2 regions of the Streptomyces sp. NPDC051020 genome follow, and region 1 is predicted to be linked to the other one. Evidence: riboswitches for the same ligand, from Rfam matches in the RefSeq annotation. Region 1 holds a riboswitch; the other holds the start of a gene.

Region 1 (7,453 bases):
TGCGAGATCCGGACGGCCAGATCGTGCAGGACCTCGTCCCGGCCGCGGAACGCAACCGAAGCCCGGCAGCCACGGTGTGTCCGCGATCGCCGGACGGGTTCGCCCTCAAGCCTCTCGCCGCAGCGCGTCCAGCTGGTCCAGGAACCATTGCTGCGGCGGCAGCGCCACCGCCGCGGCGGCCAGCCGCTCCGTACGCGCGGCCCGTTCGTCGTCCGCCATCGTCAAAGCCTCGTGCAGCGCCGCCGCCGTCGCGGACACGTCGTACGGGTTCACCACGACCGCGTCGCGGCCCAGCTCCTCGTACGCCCCCGCCTCCCGCGACAGCACCAGCGCGCAGCCGTGGTCGGAGACGACGGGGACCTCCTTGGCGACCAGGTTCATGCCGTCGCGGATCGGGTTGACGAGCGCCACGTCGGCCAGCCGGTACGCGGCGAGCGAGCGGGCGAAGTCGTCCTTGACGTGGAGCACGACCGGCGTCCAGCCCGACGTGCCGTACACGGCGTTGATCTCGTCGGCGACCTGCTGGACCTCGGCCGTGTAGTCGCGGTACACCGCCAGGTCCTGCCGCGAGGGGTACGCGAAGGCGACATGAACGACGCGCTCACGCCATTCCGGCCGCTCTTCGAGGAGCGCGCGGTACGCGAACAGGCCGCGCACGATGTTCTTGGACAGTTCCGTTCGGTCCACTCGTACGATCGTTCTCCGCCCGGGGCCGACCTGCTCCCGCAGCGCCGCCATCCGTTCGTCCACGTCCGCCTCGTGCGCGCGCCCGCGCAGGAAGTCCGCGTCCGCGCCGAGCCCGTGCACCCCGATCCTGGTCCGGCCGGTGCCGCCCAGGATCTCCGTGCAGCAGCCGATGAACGCGTCCGCCCAGCGCCGGGTCAGGAAGGCCGCCCGGTCCGCGCCCAGGATGCCGTGCAGCAGCTGCTCGGCGATGTCGTCGGGAAGCAGGCGGAAATAGTCGACGGGCGCCCACGGGGTGTGCGAGAAGTGGCCGATCCGAAGGTCGGGGCGGAGCTCGCGGAGCATGCCGGGGACCAGCGCCAGGTGGTAGTCCTGCACCAGCACCGTCGCGCCCTCGCCCGCCTCCTCGGCGAGCGCCTCGGCGAAGGCCCGGTTGTACGTCTCGAACGACGCCCACTGCCGCCGGAACTCCGCGTCGAAGACCGGTTCCAGCGGCGTCTGGTACAGCATGTGGTGGACGAACCAGAGCACCGAGTTCGCGATGCCGTTGTACGCGTCCGCGTGGACGGCCGGGTCGATGTCGAGCATCCGTACGCCCTGCTCGGCGACCCCGCGCCGGACCGCCTCCCGGTCCCCGTCACCGAGCGCGGCACACACCCACAGTTTGTCCTTGACGGCGCTCAGCCCGGAGACGAGCCCGCCGCCGCCGCGCCTGGCGTCGAGCGATCCGTCGGTGGCCAGCGTGTACGACACCGGGCCGCGGTTGGACGCAACGAGGACCTGGGCAGCGGACTGGGCTTCGTGCTCGGAGACCATGTTGCGGAATCTAGCCCGATCGCGAACCGCCCAAACGTGCGAAGTCAGGCCACGTCAGGCCGCGCGCCGCGAAACATACTCCGTGATCTCGCACATCGGGGGCCGCTCCTCCGTGTCCACCGGATGGGTGCGTGGCACGAAGCCGTCCTCGCCCCGCTCGAACTGGGTCAGGGCCGGGCGTATCAAGTGACCTCGGGACAGTCGGAGTTGAGCGGTGCGATAGATCGCCGCAGCCATCCGTCCCAGCGCCTGGCCGTCCTGGTGGCGGTGTCTGCGCACCCCCACGTCGACCTGTGCCAGCGCGTCCAGCCCGACGGTGTGCAGGGCGTCCACCAGGAGGCCGAGTTCCACTCCGTAACCGACGGGGAACGGCAGCCGCTCCAGCAGTGAGCGCCGCACCGCGTACTCGCCGCCGAGCGGCTGGACGAAGCCGGCCAGCTGCGGCCAGTGCAGATTGAGCAGCGGGCGGGCCACCAGTTCCGTGACGCGACCGCCCTGACCCGCGGCGTCGCCCAGGGGGCGGTCGTACATCGCCTTGACGAACTGCACCTCGGGGTCGGTGAGCAGCGGGCCGACGATTCCGGAGACGAACTCCGCGGAGAAGTCCCTCAGGTCGGCGTCGATGAAGCAGACGATCTCACCGCTGGTGACCAGGAGCGAGCGCCACAGGACCTCGCCCTTGCCGGGGAGCGCGGGTATGCGCGGGAGTATCGCGTCGCGGTGCACCACTCGGGCGCCCGCCTTCCGGGCGACTTCCGCCGTGCCGTCCGTCGAGCCGGAGTCGATCACCAGCAGCTCGTCGACCAGCGGCACCTTCTCCATCAGCTCGACCCGGATCGTCTCGACGATGGCGCCGACCGTCGCCTCCTCGTTCAGGGCGGGCAGCACCACGCTCACGCTCCCGCGCCGCGGATCCCGGCTCTTGGCGGCGACGAGCCGGTCCAGCGGGCGGTCGGCTGCCGACCAGGAACGCCCGGCCAGCCAGCGTTCGACCTCTTCCAGCACGGTCGATACTCCCTGCATGTGATCCATCTCGCGGTTCGGACGACTGTCTCAACCGTCCGGGGCTTCGGTTACAGTCTTGAACAACGCGGATGACCGTCGCATGTCGGGGTCCTCCGCCAATAAATGCCTGGGTCGTTGATCCAGTGCCATAGCGCTCATCCAGAGGGACTGAGGGAACGGCCCGTTGAAGTCCCGGCAACCCCCCTGCCGACCGCGAGGTCAGGTGGGGAAGGTGCCAATTCCGGCTCGTGGCGAAATGCGCCGCGAGGAAGATGAGGAGAAAGGGCCTCGCCATCATGGCTGTGCAGACTGTTGCAGTAAGCACCGATTCTTCCACCGGCGCCGTCGACCTCGGCCCCGCAGCGGCGCTCTCCTGCCGCGAGTGCGGAGAGCGTTTCGAGCTCGGTCCCCTTTTCGCCTGCGCGTCCTGTTTCGGGCCGCTCGAAGTGGCGTACGACCTGCCGAGCGGCTCCCCGGACGAGCTGAAGAAGCGCATCGAGACCGGACCGGACAACATCTGGCGCTACGCGCCGCTGCTGCCCGTCCCCGCCGATGTCGCGGACAAGCCCAATATCAACCCCGGCTTCACCAAGCTGGTCAAGGCCGACAACCTCGCCCGTGAGCTGGGCGTCACCGGCGGTCTGTACGTCAAGGACGACTCCGGCAACCCGACGCACTCCTTCAAGGACCGCGTCGTCGCGATCGCCGTCGAGGCCGCCCGCGCCTTCGGTTTCACCACTCTCTCCTGCTCCTCCACCGGCAACCTCGCCGGCGCGGTGGGCGCGGCCGCCGCCCGGGCCGGCTTCCGGTCCTGCGTGTTCATCCCGCACGACCTGGAGCAGGGCAAGGTCGTCATGGCCGCGGTGTACGGCGGTGAGCTGGTCGGCATCGAGGGCAACTACGACGACGTCAACCGCTTCTGCTCGGAGCTCATCGGCGACCCGCTCGGTGAGGGCTGGGGCTTCGTCAACGTCAACCTGCGCCCGTACTACGGCGAGGGCTCCAAGACGCTTGCGTACGAGATCTGCGAGCAGCTCGGCTGGCAGCTGCCCGACCAGCTCGTCATCCCGATCGCGTCCGGCTCGCAGCTCACGAAGATCGACAAGGGTCTTCAGGAGCTGATCAAGCTCGGTCTCGTCGAGGACAAGCCGTACAAGATCTTCGGCGCCCAGGCCGAGGGCTGCTCCCCGGTCTCCACGGCCTTCAAGGCCGGTCACGACGTCGTGCGCCCGCAGAAGCCGAACACGATCGCCAAGTCCCTGGCGATCGGCAATCCGGCCGACGGTCCGTACGTCCTGGACATCGCCCGCCGCACCGGCGGCGCGGTCGAGGACGTCAACGACGAGCAGATCGTCGATGCGATCAAGCTGCTGGCCCGCACCGAGGGCATCTTCGCCGAGACGGCGGGCGGGGTGACGGTCGGTGTGACGAGGAAGCTGATCGAGGCCGGTCTGCTGGACCCGACGCTCACCACGGTCGTCCTGAACACTGGTGACGGTCTGAAGACGCTGGACGCGGTCGCCCCGACGACCGGCCCGACCGCGACCATCCGGCCCAGCCTGGACGCGTTCCGCGATGCCGGCCTCGCCAACGGCTGACCCGACCACCCGAGATGTAAGGAAGGCACCCAGATGAGCGTCAAGGTCCGTATCCCCACCATCCTGCGCACCTACACGGGCGGCCAGGCCGAGGTCCCGGCCGAGGGCTCGACCCTCTCCCAGGTCATCGAGTCGCTGGAGCGGAACCACCCGGGCATCGCCGCGCGAGTCCTGGACGACCAGGGCAAGCTCCGCCGCTTCGTGAACGTGTACGTCAACGACGACGACGTCCGCTTCGAGGGCGGCCTGGAGACGGCCACCCCGGACGGCGCGGGCATCTCCATCATCCCGGCGGTCGCGGGCGGCTGCTGACGAGTGGTCGGCCCTGCGGCCGACTTCACAGCGTTACCGGAATTGCCCCCTCTGCAAGCTAAGCGGAGGGGGCAATTCTGCATGGTTGAGCGCGGTACAGTGGGGGAAGTCCCCTCCGCTGCCCGTGCCGACCGCATATGAGAATGCGCCCGCCCGCGACAAGATGCAGCCAAAGTGTTCTCACTCCTTGCGCCGTAAGTGGCCTTTGTCCGGCCCGACTTGCCCTGGAATCGCGTAAATTCCTCATCTTCGGGCGTTCGGCGCTGCCCGGAATTCTCGTCCGATTGACCTGTTGCAGAGGGCAGTTGGGCAGATACATTCAGCCGCGGTCGACGCGTTCCGGCGCACGCACCCTCTCCTGTCGGAGGGTGAGTTCTGACCCGGGTCCGCGAAGTGCGGTCCTGTGCAAGGGCCAGTAATAGGGGAGTTAGGCATGGCTCAGGGCACCGTCAAGTGGTTCAACGCGGAGAAGGGGTACGGCTTCATCGCGGTCGACGGTGGTGCGGATGTTTTCGTCCACTACAGTGCGATCCAGATGGACGGGTACCGCACCCTCGAAGAGGGTCAGCGAGTTGAATTCGAAATCTCGCAGGGCCAGAAGGGGCCGCAGGCGGACATGGTCAAGCTCGCCGTCGGCTGAGCTCGACGCGGTCGGCCAACGACACTACTCACGCACGAAGGGCCCGTACCCCCGGGGGTACGGGCCCTTCGTGCGTCCCGGAGCCTGCCCGCGACCGCGCCGACGCTGCCCGGCGCCATCCATGAACTCGAAGGGGCGCTTGCACTCGAAGGGGTCGAGTGCTAATCATTGGGCGTTAGCACTCTGACGTTGAGAGTGACAGAAGGACCGGGTCGGTGAGGCCCGCAGGCCCGGCGGGGCAAGGAACCGTCAGGCACGCAGGCCGTCCGTCGCGGGCGCCACACGGTCCGGAGCAATCCACCCCTGTCCGGGAGGACCACTTCACATGGCCAAGATCATCGCGTTCGACGAGGAAGCGCGGCGCGGCCTCGAGCGCGGGATGAACCAGCTCGCCGACGCCGTCAAGGTGACCCTCGGCCCCAAGGGCCGGAACGTCGTCCTTGAGAAGAAGTGGGGCGCACCCACGATCACCAACGATGGTGTCTCCATCGCCAAGGAGATCGAGCTCGAGGACCCGTACGAGAAGATCGGCGCAGAGCTGGTCAAGGAAGTCGCCAAGAAGACGGACGACGTCGCCGGCGACGGTACGACCACCGCCACCGTTCTCGCTCAGGCGCTCGTCCGTGAGGGCCTCCGCAACGTCGCCGCGGGTGCGAACCCGATGGCCCTCAAGCGGGGCATCGAGAAGGCCGTCGAGGCCGTCTCCGCCGCTCTGCTGGAGCAGGCCAAGGACGTGGAGACCAAGGAGCAGATCGCTTCCACGGCCTCCATCTCCGCCGCCGACACCCAGATCGGCGAGCTCATCGCCGAAGCGATGGACAAGGTCGGCAAGGAAGGCGTCATCACCGTCGAGGAGTCCCAGACCTTCGGTCTGGAGCTGGAGCTCACCGAGGGTATGCGCTTCGACAAGGGCTACATCTCGGCGTACTTCGCCACCGACATGGAGCGCATGGAGTCGTCCCTGGACGACCCGTACATCCTGATCGTCAACTCCAAGGTCAGCAACGTGAAGGACCTCCTTCCGCTGCTGGAGAAGGTCATGCAGTCCGGCAAGCCGCTGCTGATCATCGCCGAGGACGTCGAGGGTGAGGCCCTGTCGACCCTGGTCGTCAACAAGATCCGTGGCACCTTCAAGTCCGTCGCCGTCAAGGCCCCGGGCTTCGGTGACCGCCGCAAGGCCATGCTCGGCGACATCGCCATCCTCACCGGTGGCACCGTCATCTCCGAGGAGGTCGGTCTCAAGCTGGAGAACGCCGGCCTGGACCTGCTGGGCCGTGCCCGCAAGGTCGTCATCACCAAGGACGAGACGACGATCGTCGACGGCGCCGGTGACACCGACCAGGTTCAGGGTCGCGTCAACCAGATCCGTGCCGAGATCGAGAACTCCGACTCGGACTACGACCGCGAGAAGCTCCAGGAGCGCCTGGCGAAGCTGGCCGGCGGCGTGGCCGTCATCAAGGCCGGTGCCGCGACCGAGGTCGAGCTCAAGGAGCGCAAGCACCGCATCGAGGACGCCGTTCGCAACGCGAAGGCGGCCGTCGAGGAGGGCATCGTCGCCGGTGGTGGCGTGGCGCTGCTGCAGGCTTCCGCCGTCTTCGAGAAGCTGGAGCTCTCGGGTGACGAGGCGACCGGCGCCAACGCCGTCAAGCTGGCGCTGGAGGCCCCGCTCAAGCAGATCGCCGTCAACGGTGGTCTCGAGGGTGGCGTCGTCGTCGAGAAGGTGCGCAACCTGGCCGTCGGTCACGGTCTGAACGCCGCGACCGGTGAGTACGTCGACATGATCGCCGAGGGCATTCTCGACCCGGCGAAGGTCACGCGCTCCGCTCTGCAGAACGCCGCGTCGATCGCCGCGCTGTTCCTGACCACCGAGGCCGTCATCGCCGACAAGCCGGAGAAGGCCGCTGCGGCCGCTCCGGGCGGCATGCCGGGCGGTGACATGGACTTCTGATCCTGACGGATCGGTAAGTGCCTGTACGTCGGCCCCCGGGACCAGTTGGTCCCGGGGGCCGACGTCATGTCCGGACCGGTGCGGCCCTACGGCGTGATCACCATCGCAGGGAAGCGGGCCGAAGGCCCGTCCAGCAGATGGTCGTCGTGCCCGCGCAGCCACGGGGCGAAGAACGACACCACGTACACGGCGGGGCCGGCGTCGGTGCGCTCAGGCGTTGGGGCGCTTGCCGTGGTTCGCCTTCTTCTTCTTGCGACCGCGTCGCTTGTTGCCTCGCTTGGCCATGGTGAATATCTCCTTATGTCGGGATTTGTCCATGCGTCAGCCAGTTTAATACCGCACCCACATGTGGGGTCGTGGTCTCGGCGTCGGTGGTGGCGTGGCGCTGCTGTGGTCAAGCCGGCGGATGCGGAGACCGATGACGGAACGCCACGGGCGCACCGCCGACCG
Region 2 (7,453 bases), on a different contig from region 1:
CTGCCGCTGCGTCCCGAGGACGTCGCCGTCGGTTCGCTGACCTTCGCCATGCCCGAGGGCCTGAACGAGGACGCGGAGGACTTCCAGAACCAGATCGCCAAGGCCGCGCTGATGATCATCCGTATCCAGCCGGAGAACATCAAGGACAAGCGCGAGCGCGAGTGGGCCCACGAGGGCATCGTGGCCTTCTCGAAGATCTGCACCCACGTCGGCTGCCCGATCAGCCTGTACGAGCAGCAGACGCACCACGTGCTCTGCCCGTGCCACCAGTCCACCTTCGACCTCTCCGACGGCGCCCGCGTCATCTTCGGTCCGGCCGGTCACGCCCTTCCGCAGCTGCGGATCGGTGTGAACGCCGAGGGCAACCTCGAAGCGCTCGGTGACTTCGAAGAGCCCGTCGGTCCTGCATTCTGGGAGCGCGGATGAGTACTGTGACCGACACCAAGCGCAAGGCGCCCGCCGGTGAGCGGGTGGCCGACTGGGCGGACGGCCGGCTCGGGATCTACTCCCTGGCCAAGTCCAACATGCGCAAGATCTTCCCGGACCACTGGTCCTTCATGCTCGGTGAAGTAGCCCTCTACAGCTTCATCATCATCATCCTCACGGGTGTGTATCTGACGCTGTTCTTCCACCCGAGCATGAACGAAGTCGTGTATCACGGCTCGTACGAGCCGATGCAGGGCATCCGGATGTCCGAGGCCTACGCCTCGACGCTGGACATCAGCTTCGACGTCCGCGGTGGTCTCCTGGTCCGCCAGATCCACCACTGGGCCGCGCTGATCTTCCTGGCCGGCATGTTCGTGCACATGATGCGCGTCTTCTTCACGGGTGCGTTCCGCAAGCCGCGTGAGATCAACTGGCTGTTCGGCTTCCTGCTGTTCGTGCTGGGTATGTTCACCGGCTTCACCGGCTACTCGCTCCCGGACGACCTGCTCTCCGGTACGGGTGTCCGCTTCACCCAGGGCGCGATCCTGTCGATGCCGATCGTCGGCACGTACATCTCGATGTTCCTGTTCGGCGGGGAGTTCCCCGGTCACGACTTCGTCGGCCGGTTCTACTCGATCCACATCCTGCTGCTGCCGGGCATCATGCTCGGCCTGCTGGTGGCGCACCTGATCCTGGTCTTCTACCACAAGCACACGCAGTTCGCGGGTCCCGGCCGGACGAACAAGAACGTCGTCGGCATGCCGCTGCTGCCGGTGTACATGGCGAAGGCAGGAGGCTTCTTCTTCCTGGTCTTCGGCATCATCGCCATCATCGCGGGCATCGCCTCGATCAACCCGATCTGGGCCATCGGCCCGTACCGCCCGGACCAGGTGTCCACCGGCGCTCAGCCCGACTGGTACATGGGCTTCGCCGAGGGTCTGATCCGAGTGATGCCTGGCTGGGAGATCAACCTCTGGGGTCACACGCTCGTCCTGGGCGTGTTCATCCCGCTGATGGCCTTCGGACTGGTGCTCGCGATCATCGCGGTCTACCCGTTCGTCGAGTCCTGGATCACCGGGGACAAGCGCGAGCACCACATCCTGGACCGCCCGCGCAACGCCCCGACCCGGACGGCCTTCGGCGTCGCCTGGATCACCGAATACGTCATCGTCTTCATCGGCGGTGGCAACGACCTCTGGGCCACGCACTTCCACCTCTCGCTGAACGCCATCTCGTGGTTCGTCCGGATCTTCATCTTCGTGGGGCCGGTCGTCGCGTTCATCGTGACGAAGCGGATCTGCCTCGGCCTTCAGCGCCGGGACAAGGAGAAGGTGCTGCACGGACGCGAGTCCGGCATCATCAAGCGCCTGCCGCACGGTGAGTTCGTCGAGATCCACGAGCCGCTCGGTCCCGAGCAGCTGCACACGCTCACCGCGCACGAGCAGTACAAGCCGGTCGAGATCGGCCCGACGGTCGACGAGAACGGTGTCGAGCGCAAGGTGCCCGCGATGCAGAAGCTGCGGGCCAAGCTCAGCAAGGGCTACTTCGGCGAGCACCACCAGATCGAAAAGGCCACCGCCGAGGAGTACAAGGAGATCACCAGCGGCCACGGCCACCACTGATCACCTGAACTGATCGCCACAGCAGGAGCCCCGTCCATTCGATGGACGGGGCTCTTCGCTGTCCCCGGGGCTCGATAGGGTGGAGTGCATCCCCTTTATCGGCTGTGGACCCCAGGAGCGGACCATGAACGTTGTGACCCCGGGCGGCGGCGACAGCGTGGCGGCTCGTTCCTGGCCGGGCGTGCTGAACCCGCTGCTGCGTGGCGAGGACCTCACCGCCGACGACACCGCGTGGGCGATGGACAGCATCATGAGCGGCGAGGCGACCGACGTGCAGATCGCCGGTTTCGCCGTCGCCCTGCGGGCCAAGGGCGAAACTGTCGACGAGGTCACCGGACTCGTCCGCGCGATGTACGAGCACGCCACCACGATCCACGTGCCGGGCCGCACAGTCGACATCGTCGGCACCGGCGGCGACCTCGCCAAGACGGTCAATATCTCCACGATGTCCGCGATCGTCGTCGCGGGCACGGGTGCCAAGGTCGTCAAGCACGGCAACCGGGCCTCCTCCTCGGCCAGCGGCGCCTCCGACGTCCTGGAGAAGCTGGGCGTCAACCTGGAGCTGACCCCGCAGCGTGTTGCCGCGGTGGCGGAGGAAGCCGGCATCACCTTCTGCTTCGCCGTGAAGTTCCACCCCGCCCTGCGGTACGCGGCGAAGGCCCGCAAGGAGCTCGGCGCGCAGACCACGTTCAACATCCTCGGGCCGCTCACCAACCCGGCGCAGGTGCGCTCCCAGGCCGTCGGTGTCGCCGATCCGAAGATGGCTCCCATCGTCGCGGGCGTGCTCGCGGCGCGCGGCAACTCCGCGCTCGTCTTCCGCGGCGACGACGGTCTGGACGAGCTGACGACCACGGCGACCTCCCGGGTCTGGGTGGTCCGCGACAAAGAGGTGCGCGAGGAGGCGTTCGACCCGCGTGACGTCGGTCTGCAGCTGGTGCCCGTCGAGGCGCTGCGCGGCGCCGACGCGTCGTACAACGCCGATGTGGCCCGCCGGCTGCTGGCCGGCGAGACGGGTCCGGTACGTGAAGCGGTGCTGCTCAACTCGGCGGCGGCGCTGGTGGCGCTGGACCCGGGCGAGGGCACGCTGAACGAGCAGCTCGCCGCCGGAATGGCGAAGGCCGCCGAATCCATCGACTCGGGTGCGGCCCGGGCGGTGCTGGATCGCTGGGTGGCGGTCAGCAACACCTGACCGTACGGAAATGCGGCACAGGGCGCAGTCCAGATCTTGGACTGCGCCTTGCACGTCGGCGCACGTATGGCAGGATGCTGAGCAGGTCATGAGTGACAGCGACTACGGCCCCGGCCCGCTGTCCGGCAACCCTCCGTCCGTGGCGGGGTGCCCCGGGTGAAGACCAGGCCGTAGGCAGCGAGGTCTGCGGCAAGCGCGGACCCCTCGGCATCTCTGAATGTCACCTCCCTGGGGTCCTGGTCCTCAAGGAGCCTCTTGTGAGCAAGCGAATGCGATAGGGCCCAAGGCCCTTCTCCGCACACCCTTTTCTTCTTCCTGCGCTGCCGCGTGTCCGTCGGCGTAGTGAATTCGCCTGCCTCTTACGGGAGTTCGCCATGTCTGTCCTCGCCGCTGCCGCCGATCAGTCCATTTGTACCCCGCTGCCCGTTCTCGGGCGGGATGTGACCGTTCCTCTGGTGACCGGTGGTGAAGTCACGTACGCCGCCCTCGACTACGCGGCCAGCGCCCCGGCCCTGCAGCGCGTGTGGGACGACGTCGCCGCGTACGCCCCGTATTACGGCAGCGTCCACCGCGGCGCCGGTTACCTCTCGCAGCTCTCCACGGACCTCTTCGAGAACAGCCGCACGACCGTCGCGGAGTTCCTCGGCTGCCGCCCCGAGGGAGACCAGGTGATCTTCACCCGGTCGACGACCGACTCGCTGAACCTGCTCGCCGCGGTGCTCCCCGCCGACTGCCAGGTCTTCGTGTACGAGACCGAACACCACGCCTCGCTGCTGCCCTGGCGCGACGCCCGCGTCACCTACCTCAACGCCCCGCGCACCCCGGCCGAGGCCGTCGAGACGCTGGAGCGGGCGCTCGCCGACCGCGACCCATCCCCGAGCTCTCCACTCCGTTCGAGCGGGGGAGGCCCCATCGGGCCGGCGCTGGTCTGCGTCACCGGCGCCTCCAATGTCACTGGTGAGCTGTGGCCGGTGAAGGAGCTGGCCGCCACCGCCCACGCGCACGGCGCCCGGATCGTGCTCGACGCTGCGCAGCTCGCCCCGCACCACCCGGTGGACATCGCCGGGCTCGACGTCGACTGGGTCGCCTTCTCCGGACACAAGCTGTACGCGCCGTTCGGCTCCGGTGTCCTCGCGGGCCGCGCCGACTGGCTGCAGGACGCCGAGCCGTACCTCGCCGGTGGCGGCGCCTCGCGGAAGGTCGCCCGGCGCACCGACGGCGGAGTGGACGTCGAGTGGCACTCGACCGCCGCCCGCCACGAGGCCGGTTCGCCCAACGTCATCGGCGTCCACTCCATCGCCTCCGCCTGCAAGGCGCTCACCGAGGCAGGCTTCGACCGGCTCGTCGCCCGTGAGCAGCAGCTCGTCACCCGGGTCCGCGAAGGCCTCGCCGAGGTTCCCCAGGTCAAGGTGCTGTCGCTGTTCGGCGACGACGCCCCGCGGGTCGGCGTCATCTCCTTCGTGGTGGAGGGCTGGAACAGCTCGCACTTCGCCGCGGCGCTCTCCGCCGAATACGGCATCGGGGTACGCGACGGACTGTTCTGCGCCCACCCGCTGGTCCGCACTCTGCTGGGCGGCGACCCGCAGGACCCGGGCGAGTGCGGTGCGCCGGAGGCCGAGCCGGGCGAACTCCCCCAGTCTCGAACGGGCTCGACCGGGGGGACCCCCTCGCTGAACGCGATCCGGGTCAGTTTCGGCGCCGGTACGCCGGACGAGCACATCGAGCGCTTTGTCCGCGCGGTCAAGGAACTGGTGAGCAAGGGGGCCCGGTGGACGTATCGCACCGAGGACGGCCGCTGTGTCCCGGACCGGGGCGCAGCGCAGATCTGACGGGCCCGTCGTACTTCGGCCGGGGACGGGCAGCAGTGCCCGTCCCCGGCCGAAGTGCGACGCGAACCTACGCGTCGAGACCGATGGCGAAGGCCGCCTCCAGGTCGTGCTGCGAGTACGTACGGAACGCGACATGGGTGTCGGTGCCCTCGACGCCCGGGATCTTGCTGATCCGGCCGGGGATGACGTCCGCGAGGTCGTCGTGCCTGGCCACCCGGACCATGGCGATCAGGTCGTACGTACCGGTGACCGAGAAGACCTCGCTGACATTGTCCAGCGCGGCGATGGCCTCGGCGATCTCCGGGATCCGGTCCACGCTGGTTTTGATGAGCACGATCGCGGTGATCACGGCTGGCTTTCTCCCTCGGTGGCCGTGGCTGGAGCCTTCACTCTAGCCCCACCGCGGTAGCGTCCCCAGGCGTAGAGGAAGCCGCAGACGAAGCCGACCACGTGGGCGAGATACGCCACCCCCGGACCGTTGCCCGCGCCCTGCGCCGCCATCCACTGCAGTGCGAACCAGAAGATCAGCACGATCCAGGCGGGAAAGCGCAGCGGAAGGAAGAGCAGGAACGGGAAGAGGCTGGTCACCCGCGCCCGGGGAAACAGGTAGAGGAACGCCCCGAGCACCGCGGAAATCGCTCCTGATGCGCCGACGAGGGTCTGGTCGGAGTTCGCGTGCGCCGCCGCGTACGCCAGCAGTGCGAGATAGCCGCAGCCAAGGTAGAAGAAGAGGAATTCGGCGCGGCCCATCCGCTCCTCGGCCATCGCCCCGAACACGTACAGGAAGAGCATGTTGCCGAGCAGATGGAGCCAGCTGCCGTGCACGAACAGAGCGGTCAGCGGGGTGAGCAGGGCCTGCGCGGAGCCCGCCCACAGCTCGCTCGGGATCACCCCCCAGCGTTCGAAGTACTCGGCCTGGGCGGCGAGCAGGGTGTCGGCGGTGCCGTATGTGGAGTTGAAGCCGGAGAGCGGGCTGATCAGGAAGACGGCGCAGCACAGGGCGATGAGCGCATATGTCACCTGCGCACCGGCCGCCGTGGCGGCGCGCAGGAGCCTGCCGGTCACTCCGTCTCTCGCGGCCCGCCGATCGATCATGCACAGAGCATGACGCAAGGTGACGGAACGGGACAGACCGCCTCGCCGTGTCTATGGGTAAGTGCAAGGCCGTAGGGTTACAGCAGGAGATCCGCAGTTCGACGGCGCACCGCGAGATCCTGTGCGGGAAGCAGCACGACGCTCGACGAAAGAGGACGCAACGATGACGACGGTTCCCCAGCCGACCGACGGGACCCGCTGGCGCTGCACGCTCTGCGGAAATCTCACCCGCTTCGACGTGACCCGCACCTCCAAGGTCGTCGAATACGTCCATCTCGACCTGGCCGGTGAGTCGACCGTCGAGGAACGCGAGGTGGTCAGTGAGACCATCGAGTCGGTCCGCTGCCGCTGGTGCAACGCGGTGGACCAGATCGAACTAGTCGACAGGCCGGGTGCCGACTCCTGACGGGGCCGTGCGGACAGACATTTTGGGGTGACGGATCGTGGAGCAGCCCGATAGCGGCGCCGAGCCGGCCGATGGAGCCGGCGACGCCGTCGAGGCGCTCGACCGCCCGCTGCCCGAAGGCGTCCGGCGGCGGGTCGTCGCGCTGGTCTCGGACGCGTTCGGCGGCCTGACCGTCACCGAACTCCCGGCCCAGCTCAGGCAGTACGCCCGCTTCACCCCGACCCGGCGCGCCAAGTTCGCCGGGAACGCGATGGCGGCCGCCCTGGAGAGCGACACCCTGTTCCGTCAGCGCATCGGCGAACGGCTCCGGGAGTCCCAGTCGGAGCTGGCCGCTGCCGTGGAGGCCGGGTCGCCGCCGGCCGCCGCCGATCCCGTCGATGTGGCCGCGGCAGCCTATGTGCTGCGCCCGGTCGGCTGGGTGAAACTGGTCGCCGCCGCCGGCGAGGAGGTCCAGCGCGCCGACGCCGAGCGGGCCGACGAGGAGAGCCGGCGCGAGCTGGAACGGCTGCGCGAGGAGCTCGCCCAGGCCCGGACCCAGACGAAGAGCGAGACGGAACGGCTCCGCGCCGAACTCGACGCGGCCCGCAAGGAAGCCGATTCGCTGCAGCGCAAACTGCGGTCCGCCCTCAACGAGGTCAAGCGCGGCGAGGCCGCGGTGCGCCGGGGCAAGGCCGAGGCCGACGCCCTGCGGGCCGAGGCGGCCGCCCGGATCTCCGCCGCAGAGAGCGAGACCCGGCGGCTGCGGGCTCGGCTCGGTGAGGCGGAGGCGTCCGTCGAGGCGAGCCGCAGAGCCTCCAGGGAGGGGCGTTCGGTCGAGGACATGCGGCTGCGGCTGCTCCTCGACACGGTGCTCGACGCGGCCCGGGGGCTGCGCCGCGAACTGGCC

The links. A riboswitch is a leader RNA that binds a small molecule or an ion and turns the genes downstream of it on or off. The one in region 1 is predicted to bind S-adenosylmethionine.
Region 2: linked by a shared signal. The riboswitch ahead of AB0N06_RS14755 (aminotransferase class V-fold PLP-dependent enzyme) and the one ahead of thrC (threonine synthase) in region 1 are both predicted to bind S-adenosylmethionine.

What each region holds. Positions count from the first base shown of each region.
Region 1 covers NZ_JBFBCG010000051.1:50,095-57,547, reverse strand. Annotated here, with positions in the region: gene AB0N06_RS25530 (trehalose-6-phosphate synthase) at 106-1,500, opposite strand; gene AB0N06_RS25525 (glucosyl-3-phosphoglycerate synthase) at 1,555-2,505, opposite strand; SAM riboswitch class I at 2,658-2,784, shown strand; gene thrC (threonine synthase) at 2,802-4,103, shown strand; gene AB0N06_RS25515 (MoaD/ThiS family protein) at 4,137-4,415, shown strand; gene AB0N06_RS25510 (cold-shock protein) at 4,849-5,055, shown strand; gene groL (chaperonin GroEL) at 5,381-7,003, shown strand.
Region 2 covers NZ_JBFBCG010000022.1:81,364-88,816, reverse strand. Annotated here, with positions in the region: gene AB0N06_RS14770 (Rieske 2Fe-2S domain-containing protein) at 1-426, shown strand, start outside; gene AB0N06_RS14765 (ubiquinol-cytochrome c reductase cytochrome b subunit) at 423-2,048, shown strand; gene trpD (anthranilate phosphoribosyltransferase) at 2,173-3,237, shown strand; SAM riboswitch class IV at 3,322-3,439, shown strand; gene AB0N06_RS14755 (aminotransferase class V-fold PLP-dependent enzyme) at 3,612-5,066, shown strand; gene AB0N06_RS14750 (Lrp/AsnC ligand binding domain-containing protein) at 5,134-5,415, opposite strand; gene AB0N06_RS14745 (rhomboid family intramembrane serine protease) at 5,412-6,161, opposite strand; gene AB0N06_RS14740 (hypothetical protein) at 6,325-6,567, shown strand; gene AB0N06_RS14735 (NYN domain-containing protein) at 6,605-7,453, shown strand, end outside.